DNA from 2 places in the Desulfovibrio sp. SGI.133 genome. Region 2 is predicted to be linked to the other one. Evidence: predicted binding sites of a transcription regulator. Region 2 holds the regulator's gene; the other holds the start of a gene.
What was found. The regulator sigma-54, encoded in region 2, starts transcription at its own class of promoters, with help from an activator protein. The targets are predictions, from matches to a motif close to CTGGCACGGNNNNTGCTT.
Positions count from the first base shown of each region.

Region 1: hpsG ((2S)-3-sulfopropanediol dehydratase) is a predicted target of sigma-54. The motif match lies at 2,411-2,428, and genes of this name have one in related genera.

Region 1 is NZ_JBNPMK010000004.1:66,252-77,269, reverse strand. It holds gene ACQRBR_RS07245 (TRAP transporter large permease subunit) at 1-911, opposite strand, end outside; gene ACQRBR_RS07240 (TRAP transporter substrate-binding protein) at 988-1,986, opposite strand; gene hpsG ((2S)-3-sulfopropanediol dehydratase) at 2,490-4,985, shown strand; gene hpsH ((2S)-3-sulfopropanediol dehydratase activating enzyme) at 5,121-6,062, shown strand; gene ACQRBR_RS07225 (sigma-54 interaction domain-containing protein) at 6,144-7,556, shown strand; gene ACQRBR_RS07220 (Na+/H+ antiporter NhaC family protein) at 7,648-9,186, opposite strand; gene ACQRBR_RS07215 (DUF3467 domain-containing protein) at 9,461-9,781, opposite strand; gene ACQRBR_RS07210 (OmpH family outer membrane protein) at 9,791-10,351, opposite strand; gene ACQRBR_RS07205 (autotransporter domain-containing protein) at 10,569-11,018, opposite strand, start outside.
Region 2 is NZ_JBNPMK010000001.1:539,605-550,622, reverse strand. It holds gene ispD (2-C-methyl-D-erythritol 4-phosphate cytidylyltransferase) at 1-346, opposite strand, end outside; RNA gene rnpB (RNase P RNA component class A) at 367-730, opposite strand; gene ACQRBR_RS02540 (zinc ribbon domain-containing protein) at 744-1,520, opposite strand; gene ACQRBR_RS02535 (Nif3-like dinuclear metal center hexameric protein) at 1,531-2,325, opposite strand; gene ACQRBR_RS02530 (phosphoribosylformylglycinamidine synthase subunit PurQ) at 2,519-3,331, opposite strand; gene ACQRBR_RS02525 (CTP synthase) at 3,540-5,183, shown strand; gene rpoN (RNA polymerase factor sigma-54) at 5,363-6,793, shown strand; gene hpf (ribosome hibernation-promoting factor, HPF/YfiA family) at 6,816-7,355, shown strand; gene rapZ (RNase adapter RapZ) at 7,397-8,299, shown strand; gene ACQRBR_RS02505 (PTS sugar transporter subunit IIA) at 8,368-8,811, shown strand; gene ACQRBR_RS02500 (PTS sugar transporter subunit IIB) at 8,817-9,278, shown strand; gene ACQRBR_RS02495 (hypothetical protein) at 9,435-9,962, shown strand; gene ACQRBR_RS02490 (rhomboid family intramembrane serine protease) at 10,109-11,018, opposite strand, start outside.

The DNA.
Region 1 (11,018 bases), on a different contig from region 2:
CCGGAGATGGCACCGAAGAACATGCAGGTCACGACGGCGGTCAGGCCGATGCCGCCGTAAAGGCCGCCCACGATCTCGTCAGCCAGGTTCAGCAGGCGTTTGCTCAGGCCACCGGCGCCCATGTATTCCCCGGCCGCGATGAAGAAGGGGATGGCCATGATGGGGAAGCTGTCGATGGACGTGAAGCAGACCTGGGCCATGTATTCGATGGGCAGGGTCTGGGAACAGATGATGGTGGCCAGGGTGGACAGGCCCAGGCTGATGGCGATGGGCACCCCGATGACGCAGAGCAAGGCGAAATAGCCGAACAGCACCGGCAGGGGATCGATGTAATCCACCAGGTACCAGGGGCTAAGGATGACCAGGGCAAGGGCGAAGCCCAGCAGGGAGTCCAACGCACCGCAGACGCGCACCTGGCCCCAGATGCGCTGCAGCAGGCGCAGACACATGAGGCCGAAGCCCAGGGGCAGGATCAGATACGGCACCAGGAAGGGGATGCGCAGGGCCGTGGTGTGCTGGGGGAAGGTCAGCAGGCGCTCGATCTGGCCCCAGCCGAAATAGGTGATGACGCCGGTCAGGACGAGGAAGAGAGTCTCGACGATGATCCAGCTGATGTTCTGCAGGCGCTCCGGCAGTTTGTCATAAATGATGTCGACGCGGATGGAAGACCGCTTCCTGATGGCGACGGAAAGGGCCAGATAGGAGATCCAGATAAAGATATAGCGGGAAAGCTCTTCGGTCCAGACAGCGGCGCCGGCGCGCTCGATGAACTGTGTAATGATATAGCGGTAAATGACCTGCCACGTGATGAACAGGATGATGGCGAGCAGGCCCGTCACCATGAAAATTTTTTCAAAATTTTCGTTGAGCCAGGAAAAGAGCCCGCTTTTGCCTTGCACATTTTCACTCATGACAAACCTCGGTGTAAGCGCAAAAGGAGTCCTGCGCGCGGCCGGGCCGCGCGCAGGAGGGATAGGTCAGGAAGGATTACTTCTGGGTTTCTTCCAGAAGCTGCAGGATGTCGGCCGGCACTTCCTTGGCGAACTTTTCGTAGGCAGGACGGGTCTTGGCCTTGAGCTCGGCGCGCTCGGCGTCGGTCAGCATGTGGATCTTGATGCCGCGGTCACGGAAGGCCTGCCAGGCCTTTTCTTCCAGCACCACGCTTTCCTTGCGCTGCCAGTCGTTGGCTTCCTTGGCGGCTTCACGCAGGATCTTCTGCTGTTCGGGGGTCAGGCTGTCCCACTTCTTCTTGTTCATCAGCAGCACATGCATGGAGTAGTTGTGCTCGGAGTTGACGGCGTACTTCAGCACTTCGGTGTGCTTGGCGTCGTTGAGCAGGGAGAAGGTGTTGCCTTCGGCGTCCACGGTGCCCTGCTGCAGGGCGGTGTAGGTCTCACCCCAGGCGATGGGGGCGGGGTTCATGCCCAGTTCGGTGGCCACGGCCACTTCCACGGGGGAGTCGGTGGTACGCACCTTGAGGTTCATCAGGGACTTGGCATCGGTCAGCGGCTTGTTGGCAGCCACGAAGTTGCGGTAGCCGAACTCGGAGAACATCAGGGTCTCGAGGCCGATCTTGCGGGAGGCTTCACGCAGGGCTTCGCCCAGCTTGCCTTCGTCCAGGGCCTTGTACAGGGCCTGCTGGTGAACCGGAGAGGTCACATAGGGCAGGTCGATGGCCATGTACGCCTTGGAGAAGCTGGCCAGGTTGGGGGTGGAGCTGGAGGAAAGGTCCAGCGTACCGGCCTGGGCGGCTTCGGTGGTTACACGGTCACTGCCCAGCTGGCAGTTGGGGAACAGCTGGATACGGATCTTGCGATGGCTTTTTTCTTCCACCAGCTGCTTGAACTTTTCATAACCCACGGTGACGTTGTTGCCGGGAGCCATGGGATGACCAAGACGCAGGACCAGCGGACGTTCCGCATTGGCGGCGACGCTGAAGCCGAGAACCATGGCCAGGGCCAGAGCCAGAACAGTAAGTTTACGCATGCCACACCTCACATGTGTTTATGGGGACACAAGACGGATGTCTTGTGCATAATTTCTCAAATGCGAGAATGCTTCTTCACCTCCGAATCTAAACGAGCAAAATTTTTTTTCAACAAGCGCCAGTCTTTTTAGGGGTTTACGGGGATGTTATGATAACTGTTATTACATTTTTGATGCAAAAATGCATCATTTGGGGCGGGGGAAAATTCGGGAGGAAATTTTTTTTGATATATCTGGCAATCAAGACTTCACAGTCAGAATATCGCATTTGATGCGACTTTCATGGGTATAAAAATGATGCATTTTAGCATCATTGGCCTCTGAAAAGGCTGTGAAAAAAATTTTTAGGCGCAAATTTGCATCATTTTGATATATCTGCTGGGGGGCTAAAAAAAATATATTAAAAAAACAATATGTTACCAAAATGGCACAGGCATTGCTATTTATTTCGCAAGCGATTCGTCGCGAAATATGTCAAACACCCTTTCAAGAGGAGAACAGATATGTCTCAGACCGTTTGCGAATGCAGATCCCCCCAGGAACAGCGCCTGCTCGATAAGATCGAAGGCAAGGTTGACCGTTTCCGCGCCACCCACGAGCGCGTGTTCCGCATGCTGGAACGCTTCGACGGCATGAAGCCCCGCATCGACATCGAACGTGCCCTGTACTTCACCCAGTCCATGCAGGAAACCGAAGGCCAGCCCCTGGTGCTGCGCTGGGCCAAGGCTCTGATGCACATCGCCAAGAACATCACCGTGTACGTGCAGGACGACCAGCTGCTGCTGGGCCGCGCCGGCTGCGACGGTCGTTACGGCATCCTGTACCCCGAACTGGACGGCGACTTCCTGGACATGGCCGTGAAAGACCTGCCCACCCGCGCCACCTCTCCTGCCACCATCACCGCTGAAGACGCCAAGCGCGTGATCGAAGAGATCGCTCCTTACTGGAAGGGCAAGACCTACCACGAAGCTCTGGCCGCCGCTCTGCCTCCGGAAATCCATAAGCTGACCTACGACGATCCCAAGGGCCTGATCTCCCGCTTCATCGTCAACGAAACCTCTTCTTTCCGTTCCTCCATCCAGTGGGTGCATGACTACGGCAAGATCCTGAAGCGCGGCTTCAACGACATCAAGCGCGAAGCCCAGGAAAAGCTGGCCGCCCTCGATCCCGCCAGCGCCAAGGACATGTGCGAAAAGAAGCCCTTCCTGGATGCCGTCGTGATCGTGTGCGACGCCATCGTGCTGTGGGCCAAGCGTCACGCTGACGAAGCCCGCAAGGTGGCCGAAAAGACCGACGATCCCGTCCGCAAGGCCGAACTGCTGCGCATGGCCGCCAACGCTGAGCGCGTGCCCGGCGAACCCGCCCGCGACTTCTGGGAAGCCTGCCAGAGCCAGTGGTTCGTGCAGATGTTCTCCCGTATCGAACAGAAGACCGGTACCACCATCTCCAACGGTCGTATGGACCAGTACCTGTACCCCTACTACCAGCAGGACATCGAAAACGGCAGCCTGGACAACAAGAAGGCCATCGAACTGCTGGAATGCATGTGGGTGGGCATGGCCGAATTCATCGACATGTACATCTCTCCCTGCGGCGGCGCCTTCAACGAAGGTTACGCTCACTGGGAAGCCGTGACCGTGGGTGGCCAGACCCCCGACGGCCGCGACGCCACCAACGAACTGACCCACCTGATCCTGAAGTCCAAGCGCGAATTCCCGCTGCACTACCCCGACCTGGCCGCCCGTATCCACAGCCGCTCGCCTGAAAGCTACCTGTGGGACGTGGCCGAGACCATCAAGGACGGCTCCGGCTTCCCCAAACTGATCAACGACGAAGAAGTCGTGCCCCTGTACGTGGCCAAGGGGGCCACCTTCGAAGAAGCTCTGGACTACGCCGTGTCCGGCTGCACCGAAGCCCGTATGCCCAACCGCGACACCTTCACCTCCGGCGGTGCCTACATCAACTTCGCCGCTGCTGTGGAAATGGTGCTGCGTAACGGCCGCATGAAGAAGTACGGCGACATCGTGCTGGGCGAAGAAACCGGCGATCCTCGCAACTTCAAGACCTGGGACGAATTCTGGAACGCCTATGTGAAGCAGCACATGCTGTTCCTGCGTACCGCCTTCACCCAGCAGTACATCGTCAACAACCTGCGTGCCCAGCACTTCGCCCAGCCCATGGGCTCCGCCATGCATGACCTGTGCATGAAGCACTGCATCGACCTGCACCAGACCCACATCCCCGAAGGTATCGACTTCGGTTACTTCGAATACATGGGCCTGGGCACCGTGGTGGACTCCCTGTCCGCCATCAAGAAGCTGGTGTTTGAAGACAAGAAGCTGACCATGGACGAAGTCATCAAGGCCATCGACGCCAACTTCGAAGGCTACGAAGACGTGAAGGCCCTGCTGAAGTCCGCTCCTTGCTACGGCAACAACGATCCTTACGCCGACAGCATCGGTCACGAAATCGACCGCCTGTCCGTGGAATTCGCCGCCAAGTACAGCCAGAAGGACCTGGGCATGTTCTACAACGTGCGCTACGTGCCCTTCACCTCTCACGTGCCCTTCGGTAAGGTGGTGTCCGCCACTCCCAACGGCCGCGTGGACTGGTTCCCGCTGTCTGACGGTTCCTCCGCTTCCCACGGCGCCGACGTCAACGGTCCTACCGCCGTCCTGCTGTCCAACTACAACACCAAGAACATGGGCATGCGCGACCGCTTCGCCCGTATGCTGAACATCAAGTTCACGCCCAAGTGCGTGGAAGGCGAACAGGGCACCGAAAAGCTCGTGTCCTTCATCCGCACCTTCTGCGACCTGAAGCTGTGGCACGTGCAGTTCAACGTGGTGAACAAGAGCACCCTGCTGGCCGCCCAGAAGGATCCCCAGAAGTACCGCAACCTGATCGTGCGTATCGCCGGTTACAGCGCCTACTTCGTGGACCTGTCTCCCGACCTGCAGAACGACCTCATCGCCCGTACCGAACACGACACCATCTAGTTCCGGTTACCAACGGCGGCGGCCTTGTGCCGCCGCCGGCCTGCACCGCCTCCGGCTGCCCTGCGGGGAGGCCGGAGGCCTTGGCGTTTTTCAGCTCTCCCTTTGTCAACCTTCAACATCTCCGGCGGTGACCCCGTGATCGAAAACAACAACGCGCGCGGCCTCGTTTTCAATATCCAGAAATATTCCGTGCATGATGGTCCCGGCATCCGTACCATCGTCTTCACCAAGGGCTGCGGTCTGCGCTGCCGCTGGTGCAGCAACCCGGAATCCCAGCACAGGGAACCGGAGCTGGCCTACAACCAGGGCCGCTGCCTGGGGACGGACAAATGCACCCGCTGCTTCAAGGCCTGCCCCAATGGCGCCCTGTCCCGTCGTGAGGACGGTTTCGTGGCCATCGACCGCAGCAAATGCGTGGGCTGCAAGGACATGCCCTGTGCCGAAGCCTGTCCGGCCCAGGGGATCATCGTCTACGGCAAGCCCTACACCGTGGCCGAGGCCCTCAAGGTTGCGCAGGAAGATGCCATGTTTTATGCTCGCTCCGGTGGCGGCATGACCATCTCCGGCGGCGAGCCCCTGTTGCAGAGCGAATTTGCCCTCAACCTGTTGCGCCTGGCCCGTGAGCGCCGTGTGAAGACCTGCATCGAAACCTGTGGTCTCGTCCCCACCGATGTGGTGCGTGAGGCGGCCCAGTACCTCAACTATGTGCTGTTCGACATCAAGCACATGGATCCCGAAGTGCACAAAAAGCACACCGGCATGCCCAACGACCTCATTCTGAAGAATTTCCAGACCCTGGTGACGGAGTTCCCGAATCTGCCTATCACGGCTCGTACGCCCGTCATTCCCGGGTTCAACGATCATGGCCCGGACATCAAGGCCATCTGCGACTTCCTCAAGCCTTTCGAGCATGTGAAGTACGAGATGCTGCCCTATCACCGTCTGGGCACGCAGAAGTACACCTTCCTGGACCGTGTCCCCCCCATGGGCGACGTGACGCTGGACGACAAAAAGTTTGCCGCCCTGCAGAAGATCGCCGTTGCCACTCTGGGGGACCGTGTCGTCATCCCCCGTTAGGCCGGGCTTTCCGCAACCGTAAGGGTCCGTCTTTCGGGGACGGGCCCTTTTTTTGCCCCTTTGCCTTCTCAAGGAGCGGATATGGTCAACTGGCACAAATTTTTCACTTCCATCCTCGATACCATTTCCGACGGTGTTTTCATTTCCGATGCCATGGGTACCACCCTCTATGTGAACCAGATGTATGCCGATCTGGTGGGGGTGCCTGCCCGGGATCTGCGGGGCAAGAACGTGCGCGACCTGGTCAGCGAAGGCTTTTTCGACCTGGCTCTGAACCCCGAGGTGGTGCGTACGGGCAAGCCCGCCACCTATATGCAGAAGCTCAAGGACGGCAAGAACGTGGTCATCTCCGGGGCGCCCGTTTTTGATGACAAGGGGCACGTCTGTCTGGTGGTTACCTTCGTGCGCGACGAGACCCGTCTTGCCGAGCTTAACGAGCAGACCGGCGAGCAGCGCAAGCTCATCAAGGAGATCAATGACAAGCTGGCCTTTGTGGCCCAGTCCCAGGGACGCGACCTGGAACCGGTCTTCGCCAGCAGCGCCATGCAGTCGGTGGCCATGGAGCTCAAGCGTTACGCCAGCACGGATGCCACCGTGCTCATCATGGGCGAGACCGGCGTGGGCAAGGACGTGTTCGCCCGTCTGACCCACCGCTGGAGCCGCCGCAAGGACAAGATCCTGCTCAAGGTGGACTGCGGCGGCATCTCCGAGACCCTGACGGAATCGGAAATCTTCGGTTATGTGCCCGGCGCCTTTACCGGTGCTTCCAGCAAGGGCAAGCCCGGCTATTTCGAAATCGCCGACGGCAGTACCATCTTCCTTGATGAAGTGGGCGAGCTGCCCCTTTCCATGCAGACCCGCCTGCTGCGCGTGCTGCAGGACAACGAGATCGTGCGCGTGGGTAGCTCCCAGCCCCGCAAGGTGGACGTGCGCATCATCGCCGCCACCAACCGCAACCTTGAGGAATGCGTGGAGGCCGGTACCTTTCGCCGTGACCTGTTCTACCGTCTCAATGTGGGCACGGTACGCATTCCTCCCCTGCGCGAGCGGCCCGAGGACGTGCGCGTACTGGCGGAGCTCTTCCTGCGCCAGTATACCACCAAGTACCGCAAGAAGCTGGCCTTCATGGACATCACGCTGGACATGCTGGCCCAGTACCGTTGGCCGGGCAATGTGCGCGAATTGCAGAATCTGGTCCACAGCCTGGTCATCACCCGGCAGGGGCCCCGCATCTCGCCCCGCGACCTGCCGTCCAACATCAGCGGTCTGCACGACGAGAGCGGCGGGCATCTGGATGCCGTGCTCATGCAGGCCCGGCCCCTGCGTGAGATCATCGCCGACATGGAGCGGGACTTTTTGCGCCGGGCCATCGAGGTGCACGGTTCCGTGCGCCGGGTCTCGGAGCTGTTCCAGGTCAACCGCAGCACCATCTTCCGCAAGCTGCAGGGCAGCAAGGGGCACGACAAGGACGAGGATGGCGGCCCGGCTTCCTGATCCCCTGTCTTTTACGGTCGTTCGCATGACGAAAAAAAGGCGCTTCCCTTCGGGGAAGCGCCTTTTTTGTCAGTATCGGGAAAAGCCCGGATTAGGCCTGGACCTCATCCTTTTGCTTGTTGCGCTGACGCAGCACCAGCATGGTCACCACCATGAAGGCCAGACCAGCGACAAAGCCGGGCCACAGGCTGCCGTGGGTGAGGCCGGAGACCACATAGCCCACCGTGCTGCTGGCCGCCACCACACAGGCATAGAGCATTTGTGTGGAGACGTGTTCCAGATGGGCGCAACCGGCGCCGGCACTGGACAGAATGGTGGTGTCGGAGATGGGAGAGCAGTGGTCGCCGAACACGCTGCCGGCCAGGGTGGCGGACAGGCAGACCAGCACCAGGTTGGGATCAACGGCCTGGGCAACGGGCACCACGATGGGGATCAGGATACCGAAGGTACCCCAGGCGGTACCGGTGGAGAAGCTCAGGAAGCCGGCCACCACGAAGATGATGGCGGGCAGCAGACCGCCGGAGATGCCGCCGTCGGCCACCATGGTCTTGACGAAGAGCGGGGTCTGCAGCAGGTCACGGCACACGCCGCTGATGGTCCAGGCCAGCACCAGGATGGTGTTGGCGGGCATCATGGCCTTCATGCCTTCGCCGGCGCAGTCCATGAAGGACTTGAGGCTCATGAGGCCGCGCGGCACGAAGAGGAAGAAGGCCACGGTGATGGCACCGAAGGAGGCCCAGACCAGGGCCTTGGAGGCGCTGCTGTTACCGAAGGCGGCCGCCAGGGTGTGGTAGGCGGGATCGCTGCCCCAGTAGCCGCCGCTGTAGAGCAGGGCCACCACGGCGAAGAAGATCAGGCTGCCGATGGGCAGGAGCATGTCGATGAGGCTGCCCTTGGCGCTGGTGCCCAGCTCGGCCTGTTCGGCATCCACATTGCCCAGTTCGCCCTGCTGGGCGCGCAGTTCGGCCTTGCGCATGGGGCCGAAGTCGAAGTTGCCCAGGCAGACCATGACCACCATGATGATGGAGAACAGGGCGTAGAAGTTGTAGGGGATGGTGGCCACGAAGGCGGCAAAGTCGCTCTCAAAGGCGCCGGTGGCTTTCAGGTTGCTGCCCACGGCGGCGGCCCAGCTGGAGATGGGCGCGATGATGCAGATGGGGGCGGCGGTGGCGTCGATGATGTAGGCCAGCTTGGCGCGGGAGATCTTGTAACGGTCCGTCACCGGGCGCATGACCGTGCCCACGGTGAGGCAGTTGAAATAGTCGTCGATGAAGATGAAGGCGCCCAGGCCGCCGGTGGAGAGCATGGCCACGCGTTTGCTCTTGATGCGCTTGGTGGCCCAGTTGCCGTAGGCACGGGTACCGCCGGCACGCGAGATGGTGAACACCAGCGCGCCCAGCAGGGTACAGAAGATGATGATGTTGAAATCGACCTTGCTCACCATGGTGTTGAAGGCGATTTCCACGGGCTTGATGATCAGGTCGCCCGTGCCCATGCCCAGGCAATAGATGACGGTGCCGCTGAGAATACCAAGGAAGAGGGAGGAAATGACTTCCTTGGTGATCAGGGCCAGGGTGATGGCGATGATGGGCGGCAGCAGAGAGAGCCAACCCGCGTCAAACGGATCCATGAACATGCTCCTGTCTTGAAGGTCTGGAAGGCGCAGCGCCGCATACGGCTTACCGGCATCCCCCGCCGGCGCGTGATCTTCCCGGTCGCGCTGGACTGCGTGCGCGGAAGTATATCATGCGCGCCTTGGAGCGGCAATACAAAAGGGCCGGGAAAACCGGGACAGGTAGGGCATCAGGCCGGGCCGTCGCAACGTCTGTCCACGAAAAAACGCCTGTGGACTGTCCACAGGCGTTTTCTATCCGGCGTATCAAAAAAGATGCGGAAGGCGCGGGTTACAGGCTGATCTCGCCGTACTGGGCTTCGTATTGCTGGATGGCCTGTACCAGGGCGGCAGCCAGGCGCTTGGCACTCTCAGGGCTCATGCCGATGGCCTGCTGGGGCCGGACGGCCAGTACCGGGCCCTGCTGGTCGTTTTCCTGGCGGCTCACGCAGGCCGTGAGCAGGATCTCGCCACGGGCAAAGGTGGTCTGGAAGGCATTGGCATAGATGGTGCCCATACCGGGGGCGGGCAGCATGGCCACACGCATCTGCGGCTGTTCGGGCTGCTGTTCCGGAGCGTGACTGTTGGCAGGCGTCTTTTTCAGGGCGGGCATGGTCTCCTCCTATTTCTTGTTCGGGGTTTGGGCGGGCTTTGCCTTTTCCGCCGGAGCCGTCTCCTCGGGGCCGTCAGCGTGGGTACGGATGCTGACCTTGGGCAGTTCGGCAAATTGGACGCTGCCGGCATCCATGCGGCTGATGATCTCGGCGGTGATGTCCATGGAAGCAGGAACAGAAAGGACGTTCTGACGGGCCATGACGGCCACGTCGCCCTTGTCGGCGCGCCAGGCTTCGATCTGGGCCAGCATATGCTTGCTGACCACGTCGCGGGCGGCGGCCTGCTCCAGAGCCATCTGGCGCTGCAGCAGGGTCAGTCCCTGGCGCAGCTCCTGCTGGCGCTTTTCTTCAGGGCTTTTTTTCAGCTCTTCCTGATAGGCGGCCAGGCCGTTCTGCAGGATGGTCTGGACTTTTCCCAGGTGCTCGTTGGCCTGCTGGGCGGCTTTGGACTGGCTGAGGACGCGCTCCACGTCCACGCAGACCACGTCAGGGCCGGTGTCCAGGCAGCCGGACAAGGGCAGGGTCAGCATGAGGGCAAGACCGGATAAAAAACGGGAAAGATGGGGCATGGTTCTCTTCCTTGGAATGTGTTTCTATCCACCTGGGTAACTCTTGTGTATTCCATAAGATGGATCAGTTGCCGGTGGAAATGTTGTGAGGAAAGCGAAGAGGAAGATCCATTGCGGACCGAAAACCAGCAGGGCCGGTCCCCCGGAAGGTGCGGAGACCGGCCCTGTTGAAGCGCGGCGGCCGTGACTCTCGACGGCCGCCGCGCAGGCTGGATGTTTAGAACTCGTAACGGAAGCTGCCGAACACACCGTGGCCGGTGGTGTGCTGACCGGCCTGCAGGGTGTAGTTGACGCCGAAGCTCATGGTGTCGTTACCCAGTTCCAGACCAACGCCACCCTGCCAGGTGAGGTAGTCCATCATCTGGGTTTCCACTTCGTAGGTACCGGGCAGACCGGTGAAGGCCACGTCCTGCTTGGCCTTGATGTCGCCGGCGGCCGGGATCACGCTGAAGTCGATGCTGGGCTTGAAGGACCAGCCGCTGTCCAGAGTGAAGTCCTTGGTAAAGGTCAGGCCCACCGGGAAGGTCCAGATATCCTGATGGAAGCCGTCGCCTTCCAGCACGGTGCCGCCGTTGCTTTCCGCATCGAAGCCCCAGGTATTAAGGCTCATGTAGCGCACACCGATATGCGGGATGACGTCGAGGACACTGGTCTCCAGCTTGTATTC
Region 2 (11,018 bases):
GCACCAGCACATGCGTGGCTTCCCTGGGCAAGGCGGCCAGCCCGTGGCGCACGGAGTCCTGCCGTTCCGCCCCGCCGGCCACGGCCAGCCAGGGGATGCCGGGATCCTCGTCACGGGCCAGCTGGGCCAAGCGCTGTTTTTCTGCTTCCAGGCAATCCTGGGGGAAGACAAAAACAAGGCCCGCCACGGCCCCGGAACGGGCCAGAGTGCGGGCTGAATGCCAGTAAAGGGGAACCCCTTTCCAGAGCAGGAACTGTTTGGAGTGGCCGCCTGTAGCGGCGGACAGGCGCTTGCCCTGTCCTGCGGCCAGAACGAGGGCCCAGGGACGGACGGGAATTCGTGTCATGCTGTACTCGCAAAAAAACAGGCAGGAGTCGAACGATAAGCCGGGTTCTGTTCGCGCCGGGGCGCGCGATCGCCATTCCTCTAGAAGAGCAGTTGCCTGCCCTCTCAAGCAGCCTACCCGGAAGGTATGGCCGGGCCAGCCTCCTTCCCTATTTGGCCTTGCTCCAGACGGGGTATGCCGAGCATGCCGTGTCACCACGGCATCTGGTGGTCTCTTACTCCACCGTTTCACCCTTACCCGGCCGGTACGGGACCGGCCGGGCGGTTTGCTTTCTGTGGCGCTGTCCGAAGGTCGCCCTTCCTGGACGTTATCCAGCGTCCTGCCCTGTGGAGCCCGGACTTTCCTCTCCGGGCCAATGCCCGCAGCGGCGATCTGTCCGGCTCCTGCCTGTTGATTTTTAGTCCACCAGAGTCTTGGGTTTGGCCGGAGCGGCCTGCAGTTCCATATCCGGGAAGTGCTCGTTCCAGAAGATCAGGCGCTGGCAGTTGGGGCAGCTCAGGATCTGCTGGCCGCGCTGCAGTTCGATGAAGGACTGCGGCGGGATGGCGATATGGCAGCCGGAGCAGATGCCTTCGCGCACACCGACGATGACGGGGTGCTCAAGACGCTTGCGGATGAATTCGTACCGCACGAAGACGGGCTGGGGGATGACGCCGGCGGCATGCTGGCGCTTTTCTTCCAGTTCGGCCAGTTTGGCCTGGGCCAGCTGGATCTTTTCTTCCAGGCCGTCGCGGCGCACTTCCAGTTCGGCCTGGAGAGCACCGTGGGTCAGGTCCAGTTCGGCCAGGGCTTCGTTCTGGCGCTGCACCTCTTCCATGAGGGTCATCTTTTCTTCCTCACGGGAGCGGTTGATCTTTTCCATGCTGTCCATTTCGCGCATCATGGCATGGTATTCGCGCGTGTTTTCCACCTGCATGAGCTTGTTCTTGCTCTTCTTGATGCGGGCGGAGTCGTCGTCGATCTCCATGGCGAGGCGCTTCTGCTGTTCCTGCAGGTGGGTCAGCTTTTCCACGATGCGTTCGCGCTGGGCGTTGCTGGCATCGAATTTGGCCTGCAGCTCGTCCAGCTGACGGGGAGCGGATTCCAGTTCCTGACGCACGGCAAAGATGGCGTCGTCCACTTTCTGCAGCTCGACAAGCTGGCGGATCTGGTCAAGGTAGACAGCGGTGCTCATGAGGTTCCTCCTAAAGAACGCGGGGATGGACAGGCTGGAAAGGGGAGGCCGAAGGCACGAAGACGACTTCGAGCGTCGGGCAGGCGTGCTGCAGGTGGATGGCGGCACGCCGCATCATTTCTTCTTCCAGGCTGTGATGGCCCACGTCGAAAAGACAAAGTTGCGTATCCAGCGCCGTATGGTATTTGACGTCGCCGGTGATGAAAATGTCGGCACCTGCGGCGCGGGCCTCCTCCAGCAGGGAGGAACCCGAACCGGTGCAGTAGGCCACACGCCGGATGCTTTCCGGGCAGGGACCGCTGACGGTGGCGGTACTCAGGTCGATGTGCGCGGCCAACATGTCGGCCAGCTGCTGCAGGTCCACGGGCTCGGCCAGATCGCCGGCCAGGCCGAAGCCGTGCGGCAGATCCCCCGTGCCGGGGCCGGTGGGTTCCAGCACGGCCAGATTGTCCAGATGCAGCTCGCGGGCCAGCCAGGACACCGGGCCGTCGCTGTTGACGTCCAGCGAGGTATGCGCGGCGTAAAGCGGCACATCGTTGGTCAGCAGCAGACGCAGGACTTCGTGATAATGGCCGATGCGGTTGGGCAGCGAAGGCTTGAGCGCCAGCGGATGATGGCTGAGGATGCACTGCGCACCAAGCTCGAGCGCGGCCGAGACGAAAGCCGGACTCGGATCGAGGCAGACAGCCAGACGCGTGGCGTCGGTCCTGTGCGCGGCCACCTGCAGGCCCGAAGCGTCCCAGGACGCGGCGCCCTGCAGGGGGGCCATCTGTTCTATGATGCTAATGATCTCTGCTATATGCATATCGATCCCTCACAGTAAAAAAGCACTTCCCTGAAACCAGAAAAGTGCTTTCAAAAGCAAAGGGCGGCAGGCTCGCTGCAAATGATCGACACCTGTGTCTGCGACCACTGGGGCCGTAACCAGCAAAATGGTTCAAAGAATCTAGCTGGCCCTGAGCCCGCTGTCAAGCGGGAAGTCCCCTCCCCTCCTTATATTAAAGGGCGCGCAGGTAGCGCACGGCGTTGGAGAACAGCTGGGTGGCCGGGGGCACGTCGATGGAGCCGCGGGTCCAGGTGGGGTAGTTGGTCACATGGTGGAACGCTTCGGGGTGGGGCATGAGGCCCAGCACACGCCCGCTGGGGTCCGTCAGGCCGGCGATGGCCAGGCTGGAACCGTTGGGGTTGAGCGGATATTCCATGGTCGCCTTGCCGGTCTCGGGATCGGCATACTGCAGGGCGATGAGGTTTTCATCGGCCAGGCGCTGCAGGGTGGCGTCGTCACGGGCGATGAGCTTGCCTTCGCCGTGGCGCACGGGCATGGCCATCATGGGCAGATCCTTGGTGAAGACGCAGGGGCTTTTGGGGTTGGGCAGCAGATGCACCCAGCGGTCTTCGTAACGGGCGGAGTCGTTGTGGCTCAGAGAGACCTGGCGTTCGAAGCGGTTGTTGTCCAGGGCGGGCAGCACGCCCAGCTTGACCAGAAGCTGGAAACCGTTGCAGATGCCCAGGATCAGTTTGCCGTCGTTGATGAATTCGGTCAGGGACTGGAGCAGGGGAGTGCCCGTGCTGTCCTTCAGATAGCGCCAGCGCATGCTGGCAGCCTGGGCGGCACCCAGGTCGTCACCATCCAGGAACCCGCCGGGGAACACGAGAAAATGGTAATCGCTCAGGCGGACTTTGGCGGCCACGATGTCGGAAAAGTGCACGACGTCAGCGCGGTCGGCACCCGCGAGACGGGCGGCGTGGGCGGTTTCGAGATGGGAATTGGTGCCATAGCCGGTGATGACGAGAGTATTGACTGTGCCCATGCGGCAGAAGCCTCCTTGCAAGCGGTAGCCACAAAGGGCCACTATAGAAATGGAAAAAGAGACTACCTGCAAAGTTTATAATAGTCAATGCTGGTAAAATGATTCAGATTGGTGTAAAACCTCCCGATTGCGCGAGGGCGGTTCGCCCGGGCGCAGCACATGCGGTCCGGACCACGGTCCGCTGTATGTCATCAAAAGGTAGGAGTTCATGAAAACCAAGTTCATTTTTGTTACGGGCGGTGTGTTGTCTTCCCTGGGCAAGGGCCTTGCCGCGGCTTCGCTGGGCGCCCTGTTGCAGACCCGGGGACTTTCCGTCACCATCCAAAAGCTGGATCCGTATATCAATGTTGACCCCGGCACCATGAATCCCTTCCAGCACGGCGAAGTGTTCGTGACCGATGACGGGGCCGAGACCGACCTGGACCTGGGCCACTACGAGCGTTACCTCAACGTGCCCATGTCGCGCAAGAACAACACCACTTCCGGTGCCATCTACAACCACGTGATCGCCAAGGAACGCCGGGGTGACTACCTGGGCGGCACCGTGCAGGTGATCCCCCACATCACCGACGAGATCAAGCGCACCGTGCTTTCCCTGGCCGAAGGCGACAACGCCCCTGACGTGGCCATCATCGAGATCGGCGGCACCGTGGGCGACATCGAAGGCCTGCCCTTCCTGGAAGCCATCCGCCAGCTCAAGTCCGAGCTGGGCCGCGACAACTGCCTGAACATCCATCTGACGCTGGTGCCCTATCTCAAGGCCGCCGGTGAGCACAAGACCAAGCCCACCCAGCACAGCGTCAAGGAACTGCTTTCCATCGGCATCCAGCCCGACATCATCCTCTGCCGCTGCGAGCACAGCATCCCCGAAGAGATGCGCCGCAAGATCGCCCTGTTCTGCAACGTGGATCAGGATGCCGTGTTCTCCTCCGTGGACGTGGGCAACATCTATGAAGTGCCCCTGCGCTTCTACGAAGAAGGCTTCGACCAGAAAGTGGCCATCATGCTGCGCCTGCCCGCGCGCAACGCCCACCTGGAAGACTGGAAAAAGCTGGTCTACGACTGTGCCAATCCCCAGGGCAGTGTGACCATCGCCATCGTGGGCAAGTATGTGGACCTGAAGGAAGCCTACAAGAGCCTGCATGAAGCCCTGATCCACGGCGGCGTGGCCAACCGCGTTTCCGTGAACCTGCGCTACGTCAATTCCGAGAACGTGGACGACAGCAACGTGGCCGCCACCTTTGCCGGCTGCGACGGCATCCTGGTGCCCGGCGGCTTCGGTTACCGCGGTGTGGAAGGCAAGATCGCCGCCATCCGTTATGCCCGTGAGAACCGCATCCCCTTCTTCGGCATTTGCCTGGGCATGCAGTGCGCGGTCATCGAGTTCGCCCGTCACGTGGCCGGTCTGGAAGACGCCAACTCCGAAGAATTCGATCCCCTGAGCGCCCACAAGGTCATCTATCTGATGACCGAATGGTTCGACTTCCGCACCAAGAACCTGGAAAAGCGCGACGCCGAGAGCGACAAGGGCGGCACCATGCGCCTGGGCGCCTACCCCTGCAAGATCATCCCCGATACTCGTGCCTTTGAAGCGTACGGCAAGGAACTGGTGGAAGAACGCCATCGTCACCGTTACGAGTTCAACAACGCCTTCAAGGATCTGCTGGAAGAGAAGGGCATGGTCTTCAGCGGTACCGCCCCCGACGGTTCCCTGATGGAGATCGTGGAACTGCCCGACCATCCCTGGTTCCTGGGCTGCCAGTTCCACCCCGAGTTCAAGTCCCGTCCCATGGCGGCGCATCCCCTGTTCCGTGAATTCATCAAGGCCGCCAAGAACAACCACAAGAAATAGGGCTTTTGTGCAAGAAAAGCCGTTCAGGACGCTCCGCTGGCGCGGGGCGTCCTTTTTTTATGCAATGACTTGAAATATTCCCTTTTTTGTGCTCCCAGGCCAGCCTCCCTTGCCTATTGGTGCAGCATGTGGCATGGTATTTGAAACGTAGAAAATTTTTACTGACAGGATAGCACCCCATGGCATTGGAACTTCGTCAACAACTCAAATTGTCGCAGCAGCTGGTCATGACCCCCCAGCTGCAGCAGGCCATCAAGCTGTTGCAGCTTTCTCGTGTCGAACTTCTGGAGACCGTCCAGCAGGAATTGCTGGAGAACCCCTTCCTGGAAGAGGCTCCGGCCAATGAGCCCGTGGCTCCGCAGGATCAGGAAGAGGCGCGGCACGAGAAGCCCCAGGACGAAGTTTATGACGAAGATCTTTCCCGCAATGCCGACTGGGAGGAATACCTCGGTGAATTCGCCAGCACGCCGCGCACCTCGCAGGGACGGGAACTGGAGATCGCGGAAGAGATATCTCCCCTGGAGGCTCGTTACTCGGCCAAGCCCACGCTGGAAGGCCATCTGCTCTGGCAGCTGCATCTTTCGACCCTGACGGACGAGCAGAAGGAGATCGGCGAGATCATTATCGGCAATCTGGGCTCGTCGGGCTATCTGCGGGCCAGCGTGGAAGAGATCGCCGAGATGGCGTCCACCACGCCGGAGGCCGTGCAGACCGTGCTGGAGCGCGTACAGCTTTTCGACCCGGTGGGCGTGGCTGCCCGGGATGCCCGTGAATGTCTGTTGGTGCAGCTGAAAAACCTGCGCTATGACCGTGACCCCATCCTGCTGGAGCTGGTGCAGTCGCATCTGGAAGACCTGGAAGCCCACCGCTACAAGCCTTTGCTGCGCAAGTTCAAGCTGGATATGGAAGGCCTGCGCGAGTACCTGGACATCATCCAGTCCCTGGAGCCCCTGCCCGGTGCCAGCTTCGACGGCAGCGAGCCCACCTATGTGAGCCCTGACGTCTTCGTGTACAGCGTCGGTGACGAGTTCGTCATCCTGCTCAATGAAGATGGTTTGCCGCATCTGCAGCTCTCCAGCATGTTGCGTGATGGCGTTCCCTCCTGTAATGAAAAAGAGAAGGACTACGTTTCGGAAAAAGTACGTTCCGCCTCCTGGCTCATCCGCAGTCTGTACCAGCGGCAGCGGACGCTGTATAAAGTGGTGGAGAGCATCGTCAAACATCAGCAGCCCTTTTTCCGTGATGGCGTCACCAAGCTCGCGCCGCTCATCCTCAAGGATATCGCCGACGATATCGGGATGCATGAATCCACGGTCAGCCGCATCACCACCAACAAGTATGTGGCGACGCCGCACGGCATCTTCGAACTCAAATTTTTCTTCAACAGCGGGCTTGAACTGGACGATGGAAGTCAGGTAGGCTCAGAGAGCGTCAAGGCACTGATCAAAAAGTTCATCGCTGGCGAAGATCCCAAATCGCCCCTGAGCGACGAGCGGCTCGGCGAGCTGCTCAAGGAACAGTTGAAGGTCAATATCGCACGGCGCACGGTGGCCAAGTACCGCACGGCGCTGAACATCCCCTCATCCTCAAAGCGCAAGGAACATTTCTGATTCCTGCACCACGGGAGGTTCTATGAACATTGCTTTCACTTTCAAGAACTTCGAGGCCTCCGATCATCTGAAGAAGTATGCCCGTCGCCGCATGGAGAAGATGGGACGCTTTTTTGGCAAGGCTTCCGGACTGGAAGTCGGTGTTGTGCTTACTGTGGACAAGTTCCGGCATCGCTGTGAAGTGACCATCGCCGGCGAGGGGCTGCACCTGAGTGCTTCCGAGCAGTCTTCCGACATGTATGCCGCCATCGACCTTGTGGTGGACAAGGTCGAGGCCCAGATCAAGAAGCACGTCTCGCGTGTCAAGGAACAGCGCCGTCAGGCCCGCAATGCCAACGTGGACGTCTTCACCTACAACCTGGAAGCCGATCCCGATGAAGAACCCACCGTGGTGGGCACTGAGCGCTTTGCGCCCAAGCCCCTGCATCTGGACGAAGCCCTGATGCAGCTGGAATCCATCGGCAGTGAGTTCCTGGTCTTCATCAATGCCGAGACCGACCGCGTCAATGTGGTGTACCGCCGTCGTATCGGCGGCTATGCCGTCATCGACCCTGTCCTGTAAAGACTTCGGGGCCCCCGCAAGGGGGCCCCTTCGAGATTGCCATGAGCCAGACACCATCCGAGGGCGCGGCAGCGCCTGTCCAGGTCTGTATAGTCACCGGGCTTTCGGGGGCCGGTAAAAGTACGGCGCTGCGGGTCTTTGAAGACCTGCGCTATTTCACTGTGGACGGGCTGCCTGCCGGGCTGGCCGTCGAGATGGTGGAGATGATGCGGCGCGGATCCATGGAACGCTTCCGGGGCATGGCCCTGGGCATGGACATGCGCCAGCAGGACTTTCTGGAAGAGCTCAATGTGGCCCTTGCCCAGCTTTCCGAGCATGGGGTCCGGCCCATACTGCTTTTTCTGGAAGCCGGAGCGCAGGAACTCATGCGCCGTTATGCCACCACTCGCCGGCCCCATCCGCTGGAGCGTGAGGGCATGGGCCTTGAGGATGCCCTGCGCGAGGAACGCACTCGTCTGGCCCCTGTGCGCGAGATGGCGGATCTGGTCATAGATACCAGCCGTTTTTCCATCCATGACCTGCGCCGCGCCATCCAGAAGCGCTGGAGCAGGACATCGGGCAAGCTGCGGGCCATCCGGGTCAACGTTATCTCGTTCGGCTTCAAGTACGGTGTTCCGCGCGAGGCGGATTTCGTCTTTGACCTGCGCTTTTTGCCCAATCCCTATTTTGTAGAAAAGTTGCGTCCCCTCAGCGGCAAGGACAAAGCTGTCCGTGACTATGTTTTTGCCTCCGAGGCCGCGCAGGAATTCGAGAAGAAGCTTTTCGACCTGGTGCGCTTCATGCTGCCGCAGATGGAAGCGGAAGGCCGCTACCGGGTCGCCATCGCCGTGGGCTGTACCGGTGGCCGCCACCGTTCCGTCGCCACGGCCGAGGCCCTGTTCCAGATGCTGCGTCAGGCGGATTATCCGGCCAGTATCGAACACAGGCACCTTGAACTTGGCTAGGAAAGCTGGCACTCTTGGCCTTACGTGCTGCATTTTGCAGAAATTTCAGTTCCAGCGCGAGGTATGTCATGTCGGAACAGCAATCTTCCACCCAGGTCGGCATCATCGTTGTCGCCCATGCCGACTATGGCTCTGCCATGTTGCGCACGGCGGAGTTCATTCTTGGTACCCTGAGCGACTGCACCTCCATCAGCGTGGACATCGCCCAGGAAGTGCCCGAGACCGTGCGCCGTCTGGACGATGCCGCCCAGCGGCTGGACAAGGGCGCCGGGGTCATCATCCTCACCGACATGTTCGGCGGCACCCCCACCAATCTGGCCCTCTCCCTGCTGGGGAGCCATAATGTGGAAGTCGTCACCGGCGTCAACCTGCCCATGCTGCTCAAGGTCTTCACCTGTCGCGAAAAGCCCCTGGCCGAGCTGGCCAAGCTGGCCGGAGAGGCCGGAACCAAGGGCATCGTCGTGGCCGGCAGCATGCTGCGTTCCCGGAACAAAGAAAAAACAGGCGATTGATCCGTATGCTCTGGTTCAGAGTGGACAACCGTCTGGTGCACGGGCAGGTCATCGAAGGCTGGCTGCCCTATGTGGCCGCCCGGCACCTGATAGTTGCCAATGACGCCATGTCGGCGGACCTGCTGCAGCAGCAGATCGTCTCCTTGGCCGTGCCGGAGCAGGTGGCCATCCACTTCGTACCGGTGGACGCTCTGCTCGAGACCCTGGCCTGCTGTGGCGAGAGCAGCCTCGTCCTCTTTGCCGACTGTCAGGATGCCCGCAGGGCCCTGGAAAGCGGCGTCGCCATCCGGGCCCTCAATATCGGCAATCTGCACTACGCACCGGGCAAGATCCAGGTCTTCCCGCATGTGGCCCTTTCCGAACAGGACAGGGAGGACTTGCGGGCCATGCTGCAACAGCAGGTAGAGCTGGATTTCCGCTGTGTGCCTTCCGACAAAATCCGGGATGCTTATGAGCAGCTTCTCTGATGCCCTCTGGCTGGGCGTGCAATACGCTTTTTTTTTGTCCTCGCGGGGGTAGCCCGTTCCTCTTTTGTCTTCAGGCTGGCTGACAGGCCCCTGTTCTGGGCCCTGCTGCTGGGCGGTCTTTCCGGCCAGTGGCAGCCCGCGCTCTCGCTGGGGATCGTGGTGGAGCTGCTCTGGCTCGATGTCATCGCCTTGGGCAGTGTGGTCCCGCCTTTCGGGACCCTGGCCTTCCTGCTGCTTTTCCCCCTGTCCATCATTCCGGGCTGGTCCGAGGCCCATCAGTTCCTAGCTCCCCTGATGTTCGCGGTATTCGCGGCTTACGGAGCCAGCTATGCGGAGCGTTACCAGCGGGTGGCCCTCAATCCGTTGGTGGACTTGGTCACGGCGTGGTTTTCTTCCGGTCGCGGCTGTACGCCGGGGCAGGCCGTGGCACTGGGGACCGTTGTGCGCGCTGCCTGGCAGTTCTCGCTCTACATGCTGTGCTATGTGGCCTTGTGGCTGGCCTGTGATTTGCTGGGAGATGCGATCTTCCTTTTTGAAGGGCAGATGAGCTGGCCCATATTGTTTGCTGCCAGCATGGTGGGCGGCATCCTTTCGTTACGTACACGCCGGGCGTATGCCTGCCTTACGGGGATGTTCGTAGCTGTCTGTGGCTTTTTGGCCGTGACCAGACTGGACATGTTCTAGGAGCTGCCGGGCGCTTTCGGGGAACAGATCCTTCATAACCTTGCTATAAAAAAGCTGCGTCCTGCAGGGCATTGCCGTGCGGACGCAGCTTTTTTCGGTTGCCATCTGTGGTGGAGGACAGTGCCGGAGGAAGACGGTTTTTGCCGTCATCCCTGGTGAAAAGTCTGCATCCAGGCCAGCACGGGCAAGAGCAGGGCCAACAAGGCGGACAGCCATTGCGGCAGGCCCGGCCAGCGCCGTCTGGTACGCAGGGCCTCCCAGAAACCGAGGGGCATGCCGGCCACCAGGCCGCAGATATGGGCCAGATAGTCCACGTTCCCTTCGCCCATGCCCCACATGGCCAGAATGCCTACTCCGGCCGCCAGCGGCAGATAGCGTTTGCTTTCATGATGCAGGACCATATACCCGGCCAGGGCTCCGATGGCCGCGAAGACAGCTGTGGAAAAGCCCAGGCTGAGGACGAATTCCCGTCGCAGCGCCACGGTGAGCAGATTGCCGAGCCCGCCGCCCAGTACGGTCAGCAGCAGGGCGCGCCCCGGACCTGTCAGCCGGGCCAGCAGGGGCAGCATGATACCGCCCAGCAGGACATTGCCGGTCAGGTGAGCGGCGTCGGCATGCAGGGTCAGGGCCGTGAACAGGCGTTGCCATTCGCCGTAGATGCGCAGGCGGACGTTGTCCAGCGCTCCGGCCTGTTCCCAGCTCGCCGGCAAGGGCAGGCCGTCGGGCAGCGGCCACCAGCCGCTACGCAGACCGTGCCAGAAAACGAGCAGCAGCAGGGGCAGGGCAGCCAGCCAGCAGCGGGCATGGAGCGCGGGCGGCAGGCCCCGGGGGACCGGAGGGCGTTGTTTTTCCGCATGGAAGTGCTGCAATTCCTGCCGGGCCAGATCTTCCAGCAGGGCAGGTACATAGATGTATTCTTTTTGGCGGAAGCGCCAGAGCTGATGGGGCAGACCGCAGGCGCTGAGCACAAGGATCATTTCCTGGCGCTGGCTGTAGGAGGTGATGCCCTCAGGGCCGGTGAGAGAGCGCCAGTGAAAGGGCAGGGGACGCGGGCGG